Regions from separate parts of the Bradyrhizobium sp. FW305-F6 genome, predicted to be linked through region 2. Evidence: riboswitches for the same ligand, from Rfam matches in the RefSeq annotation. Region 2 holds a riboswitch; the other holds the start of a gene.

Region 1 (3,404 bases), 150 kb from region 2:
TGCTTGAGAGACATTGAGATGAATCCTGCCAATCTTCCCTTTGATTCCGAGGCCATGCTCGAGGGCCTGCGCGGCTGGGTCGAATGCGAAAGCCCGACCTGGGACGCCGGCGCCGTGGACCGCATGCTCGATATCGCAGCGCGGGATATGGCAATCATGGGTGCGACGATCGAACGCATCGCCGGCCGCCAGGGCTTCGGCGGGGTCATCCGCGCGCGTTTTCCTCATCCCAAGCAGGGCGAGCCGGGTATCCTGATCGCCGGGCACATGGACACCGTCCACCCCGTCGGTACCATCGAGAAGCTGAAATGGCGGCGCGAGGGCAACAAGTGCTACGGCCCCGGCATCTACGACATGAAGGGCGGCAACTACCTCTCCCTGGAAGCCATCCGGCAGCTGGCGCGCGCCTCTTTCACGACGCCGCTGCCGATCACCGTGCTGTTCACGCCGGACGAGGAAGTCGGCACGCCCTCCACACGCGACATCATCGAGGCGGAAGCCGCGCGCAACAAGTATGTGCTGGTGCCTGAGCCCGGCCGCGCCGACAACGGCGTCACCACCGGGCGCTACGCCATCGCGCGCTTCAATCTCGAGGCGACGGGCCGGCCGAGCCACGCCGGCGCGACGTTGTCGGCGGGACGCTCGGCGATCCGCGAGATGGCGCGCCAGATCCTCGCAATCGACGCGATGACGACCGAGGACTGCACCTTCTCGGTCGGCGTGGTCCATGGCGGCCAATGGGTCAATTGCGTTGCCACCACGGCGACCGGCGAAGCGCTCTCCATGGCCAAGCGCCAGGCCGATCTCGACCGCGGCGTCGAACGGATGCTGGCGCTGTCCGGCACCAGCAACGACGTCACCTTCAAGGTCACGCGCGGCGTGACGCGGCCGGTCTGGGAGCCCGATGCCGGCACCATGGCGCTCTATGAACAGGCCCGCGGCATTGCCAAATCTCTCGGCATGGAATTGCCGCATGCAAGCTCCGGCGGCGGCTCGGACGGCAACTTCACCGGCGCGATGGGAATCCCCACCCTCGACGGCCTCGGTGTGCGCGGCGGCAATGGCCACACGCTCGAAGAGTTCATCGAGGTCGACAGCCTGGTCGAGCGCGGCCGCTTGATGGCGGGATTGCTGGCGACGCTGGAATAAGTTGAATCAACATTGCACTGCACAATACGGCGGCAGTGGCGGTTTAAATTTAGCCTTGTCCAAAAATGAGGCGTGTCGTACTGCTCGGCCGTCCACGCGACGACGCGGGAGAGATCGCAACGAAGGCTGTCAGCCTTCATTGCGGCGCCGACGGAGCAACCGCCCCGGAAACTCTCAGGCAAAAGGACCGTATCGTCAGGACGATCTGGAGAGAGGCGGCGCGATTGCATGCAATCGTGACGTCCACCGAAGGGGATAATCCGCTGCGCAATCCGCGGCGGGTCAAGCTCTCAGGTAACCGTGACAGATGGGGCGCCGCCAACGGCCTTTGGCCGGCGGTTAGCCGACTCTAAACACGGGAGCCCCGAACCACGTCATGACTCATATCGCCATCATCGGCGCCGGCATCACCGGCGTCACGACCGCCTATGCCCTGCTCGAACGCGGCTACAAGGTGACGGTGCTGGACAAGCACCGTTACGCCGCGATGGAGACGTCCTTCGCCAATGGCGGACAGCTCTCCGCATCGAACGCCGAAGTCTGGAACAGCACCGCGACGATCCTGAAGGGCTTGCGCTGGATGTTCCGGCGCGACGCGCCGCTGCTGATGAATCCGCGGCCGAACTGGCACAAATATTCGTGGATGAGCGAGTTCGTCGCCAACATCGGCAACTACCGCGCCAACACGATCGAGACCACACGGCTCGCGATCGAAGCCCGCAAGTATCTGTTCGACCTTGCGACGCGCGAGGGCATCGACTTCGATCTCGAGCGCCGCGGCATCCTTCACATCTATCGCGACAAGGCCGGGTTCGAATCCGGCCTGCGCGTCAACGCGCTGCTGCAGGAAGGCGGTCTCGACCGCCGCCCTGTGACGCCGGAGGAAATCCGCAGCATCGAGCCGACGCTGCGCAAAGACTATTATGGCGGCTTCTACACGCCGTCGGATGCGACCGGCGACATCCACAAGTTCACCCGCGGGCTGGCGGACGCCTGCAAGCGGCGGGGCGCAACCTTCATCCACGAAGCCGGCATCGATTCGATCGCGCCTGCCGGCAGCGGCTTCGTGCTCGGCTGGGCCGATCTTTCCGCGAGCGATGCCGCCGCGCGCGGCATGCTGAAGGCGGACGGTGTCGTGGTCTGCGCCGGGGTTGCCAGCCGTCACTTCGCCGCCCTGCTCGGCGAGCGCGTCAACGTCTATCCGGTGAAGGGCTATTCGATCACCGTGCAGCTCGACACCGCCGAAAGCCGCAATGCCACCCCAACGGTGAGCCTGCTCGACGAGGCCGCCAAGATCGTCACCAGCCGGCTCGGCGCGGATCGCTTCCGCGTGGCCGGCACGGCCGAGTTCAACGACTTCAATCGCGACATCCGCGCCGACCGCGTGCAGCCGCTGATCGACTGGGTGCGCAGCAACTTCCCAGCCGTCGAAACGTCGCGCGTCGTGCCCTGGGCCGGGTTGCGCCCGATGATGCCGAACATGATGCCGGTGGTGCGCGCAGGACGGATGCCGGGCGTGTTCTTCAACACCGGGCACGGTCATCTCGGCTGGACCTTGTCCGCGGCGACCGCGCAGATGATCGCCGGGACCATCGACGGCTGGCGCGGGCTCAACGCACCGCCGACCGTTGCCTCACTTGGGGTTGAGCGCGAGCTGCGGCATGCATCCTGAGTGGCCAACCGGAGACATGCCTGCCTCTTGCGACAGCGCTGGCCTTGGCACACAATTTGCCCCAAGAGGACGGCGTCTCCGGACGGCCTTTTCAGCCCAAGTGACAGGCATGATAGACACGACAGAGTTCACGGGCGCCTCGAGGCCCCCCACGTTACTTAGCCGGAGATAGGTGCATGCTGGGTTATCTTATTCGCCGCGTTCTGGCCGCGGTGCCCGTGATGGGCGTCGTCGCGCTGTTCGTGTTCCTGCTGCTGCGGCTGACGCCGGGCGATCCCGCCGCGATTCTGGCCGGCGACAACGCCACGCCCGAGCGGCTCGAACGCATCCGCGACTCGCTCGGCCTCAACGAGCCCCTGATCGTGCAGTTCATCACCTGGGTGAACAAGCTGCTGCACGGCGACCTCGGGACGTCGCTGATCTCCAACCTGCCGGTCATCAAGATGATCGGCCAGCGCGTCGAGCCGTCGATCTCGATCGCGCTGTGCACCATCGTCCTCGCCGTGATCGTCGCGGTTCCCCTGGGGGTGATCGCCGCCTGGAAGCACGGCACCTGGATCGACCGTTTTGTCATGGGCCTGTC
Region 2 (3,404 bases):
TGTTGCGCTGGATCACCGCGGGCAGGATCGTGCCGGAATAGCCTTGGCCGATCAGCGAGGTGAACACCTGGTTCTGACGCGCAAGCTCGGTCATGTGCGCGATCGCCTCGGTCTCGCTGAGCGGCTTGCCGAGGTCGAGCGGGGCCGCCTGCCGGATCGAAGCCGGCAGCGTCTCCGCCATGAGCGCGTCCACGCTTCTAGCGCCGACGGTCTCGAGCATCGCGGTGACATCGCGCGCGGAGGGGCCGATGTGGCGGCGGACGAAGGAGGCGGCGGTGTCGCCGTTGGTCTTGCGGTGCGCGGTCATCATTGGGTCCTCGCTAAAAGTCATATGTCTTCGCCGTCATGCCCGGGCGTAGCCGTCTGAAGGACGGCGTCGCTTCGCTCGCCTATGTCCCGGGCATCCACGTTCTTCGTGCCGTGAGAGAGACGTGGATGGCAGGGACAAGCCCGGCCATGACGATGTGGAAAGATCGCGCGTCATCTCACGCCGTGTGTGCCTTGTACGCAGCCTCATCCATCAGGCCGCCGAGCTCGCTTTTGTCGGCGATCCTGATCTTGAAGAACCAGGCCTTGCCTTGCGCGTCCGAGTTCACCAGCGCCGGCTCGGCCACGAGCTCGGCATTGGTCTCGAGCACTTCGCCGGTCACGGGCGCGTAGACGTCGGACGCCGCCTTGACGGACTCGACGACCGCGGCGGCTTCGGCCTTCTTCAAGCTCCGGCCGACCTTGGGCAGGTCGACGAACACGACGTCGCCGAGCTGCTGCTGGGCGTAGTCGGTGATGCCGACGGTGGCGACATCGCCGTCGATCGCCAACCATTCGTGATCAGAGGTGTACAGCGTGGTGGTCATCGTGGGGTCCTCAGCGTTTGTAGGTGTTCTTCACGAAGGGCATGGCGGCGACCGCGACCGGCAATCGTTGGCCGCGCACCTCGGCGAACAGCTTGGTGCCCAGCGCGCTCGATGCGGTGGGCACGTAGCCCATCGCGACCGGCGCGTTCAGGCTGGGGCCGAAGCCGCCCGATGTGACCTGTCCGATCGGCTCGCCGCCGGTCTCGTTCGCAAACAGCGGTGCGCCTTCGCGCACCGGCGCGCGGCCCTCGGCGCGCAGGCCGACGCGGCGGCGCGGCGCGCCGCCGTCGAAATGGGCAAGGATCTTCTCGGCACCGGGGAAGCCGCCGGCGCGCATCCCGCCGGAGCGGCGGCTCTTCTGCACCGACCATTCCAGCGCGGCCTCGACCGGCGTGGTCGCGGTGTCGATGTCGTGGCCGTAGAGGCAGAGCCCCGCTTCCAGCCGCAGGCTGTCGCGAGCCCCGAGACCGATCGGCAGCACGTCCGGATCGTCCAGCAGCAGCTTGGCGAGGTGTGTGGCGTCGCCTGATGGAGCGGAGATCTCGAACCCGTCCTCGCCGGTGTAGCCGGAGCGCGAGACGAAGCATTTGATACCGGCGACCTCGTGCGGGCCGGCATCCATGAACGTCATGGCCGCGGCCTCTGCACAGAATTTCGCCAGCACGGCTTCCGCCTTCGGCCCCTGCAGCGCGAGCAGGGCGCGGTCGGCGAGGGGCTCGATGATGCAGTCGCCGGACAGATTCGCGCGCAGATGCGCCTCGTCAGCGTCCTTGCAGGCGGCGTTGACGACCAGGAACAGGTGATCGCCGAAATTGGCGACCATGAGGTCGTCGAGAATGCCGCCCTCGGCATTGGTGAACTGGGCGTAGCGCTGCCGTCCCGGCGCGATCGCAACGATGTCCTGCGGCACCAGCCGCTCCAGCGCGCGGGCGGCGTCCTCGCACTTGCCGGATTTCGGCAGCAAGCGGAGCTGGCCCATATGGGAGACGTCGAACAGGCCGGCCTTGGAGCGGGTATGGAGGTGCTCCTTCAGCACGCCCGCGGGGTACTGCACGGGCATGTCGTAGCCCGCGAACGGGACCATCTTGCCGCCCAGGGATACATGGAGCTCGTAGAGCGGCGTACGTTTCAGGGCGGCTTGGTCGTGCGCTGGCATCATGGGACCCTCGGCGGTTCCCCGGGGACGATTCCCCGATGGACACCAGTCGAAGCCCCATCTGTCGCTGTGCCTGAGAGTATTATCCCGTCGGCGGACGCAGTCCGGGTCTTAAGCCCGTCGGCGCCTCTTTCCAGATGCTGTCAAAGCCACGCGGTCCTTTTGCCTGAGAGTTTCCGGGGCGGTTGCTCCTTCGGCGCCGGCTGCCTAAAGCCGGTCTCTCCCGACGTGGCCGTACGATACAGATGGGTACAGATCACAGGGGAGCCAAGCCTGTCAACGCGGCACTGGCGCCTTTCAACGGGATTGCGCTGCTGCGGCAACCCTCTGATCTGTCTGCACAGTTTCTGGACAGGAAAGCTGGCCTTGTCTAAAAGCGCATTGGCCCGCAGATATCAGCCTTAACGTTCCGGTTCGGACGGCAGGACAGCGGGTCCAAGCACACCCGATTGGATGAACATGAGCGGCGTCAACGAGATCAGGTCGACCTTTCTGAACTTCTTTGCCGAGAACGGCCACGAGATCGTGGCGTCCTCGCCACTCGTGCCGCGCAACGACCCGACGCTGATGTTCACCAATGCCGGCATGGTGCAGTTCAAGAACGTCTTCACCGGCGTCGAGAAGCGGCCCTATCAGCGCGCCACCACTTCGCAGAAATGCGTGCGCGCCGGCGGCAAGCACAATGACCTCGACAATGTCGGCTACACCGCGCGCCATCTCACCTTCTTCGAGATGCTCGGCAATTTCTCGTTCGGCGATTACTTTAAGGAGCGCGCGATCGAGCTCGCCTGGAAGCTGATCACGACCGAGTTCGGCCTGAAGAAGGACAAGCTGCTGGTCACGGTCTATCACACCGACGACGAGGCGGCGGGGCTGTGGAAGAAGATCGCCGGCTTCTCCGACGATCGCATCATCCGCATCCCGACCTCGGACAATTTCTGGGCGATGGGCGACACCGGTCCGTGCGGCCCGTGCTCGGAGATATTCATCGACCGCGGCGAGCACATCTGGGGCGGGCCTCCGGGCTCGCCGGAAGAGGACGGCGACCGCTTCCTCGAATTCTGGAATCTCGTGTTCATGCAATACGAGCAGGTGACGAAGGAGGAGCGCGTCGGCTTGCCGCGTCCCTCGATCGACACCGGCATGGGCCTGGAGCGCATGGCCTGCATCCTCCAGGGCGTCGAGAGCGTATTCGAGACCGACCTGTTCAAGAACCTGATCGACGCGACCGCGTCCGCGCTCGGCAGCGGCCCGACCGAGCAGACCGTCGCCTCGTTCCGCGTCATTGCCGACCACTTACGCTCCTCGGCCTTCCTGGTCTCGGACGGCGTGCTGCCCTCGAACGAGGGCCGCGGCTACGTGCTGCGCCGGATCATGCGCCGGGCGATGCGTCA

What was found. Region 2 has a riboswitch for glycine ahead of gcvT (glycine cleavage system aminomethyltransferase GcvT). Riboswitches for the same ligand answer to the same signal wherever they lie in the genome.
Region 1: linked by a shared signal. The riboswitch ahead of AC3WLX_RS21300 (D-amino acid dehydrogenase) and the one ahead of gcvT (glycine cleavage system aminomethyltransferase GcvT) in region 2 are both predicted to bind glycine.

Annotation. Positions count from the first base shown of each region.
Region 1 covers NZ_JBYSYD010000003.1:197,573-200,976, reverse strand. The annotation lists gene AC3WLX_RS21305 (M20/M25/M40 family metallo-hydrolase) at 19-1,149, shown strand; glycine riboswitch at 1,245-1,349, shown strand; glycine riboswitch at 1,353-1,458, shown strand; gene AC3WLX_RS21300 (D-amino acid dehydrogenase) at 1,526-2,821, shown strand; gene AC3WLX_RS21295 (ABC transporter permease) at 2,998-3,404, shown strand, end outside.
Region 2 covers NZ_JBYSYD010000003.1:51,561-54,964, forward strand. The annotation lists gene gcvP (aminomethyl-transferring glycine dehydrogenase) at 1-307, opposite strand, end outside; gene gcvH (glycine cleavage system protein GcvH) at 486-854, opposite strand; gene gcvT (glycine cleavage system aminomethyltransferase GcvT) at 865-2,013, opposite strand; glycine riboswitch at 2,156-2,246, opposite strand; gene alaS (alanine--tRNA ligase) at 2,470-3,404, shown strand, end outside.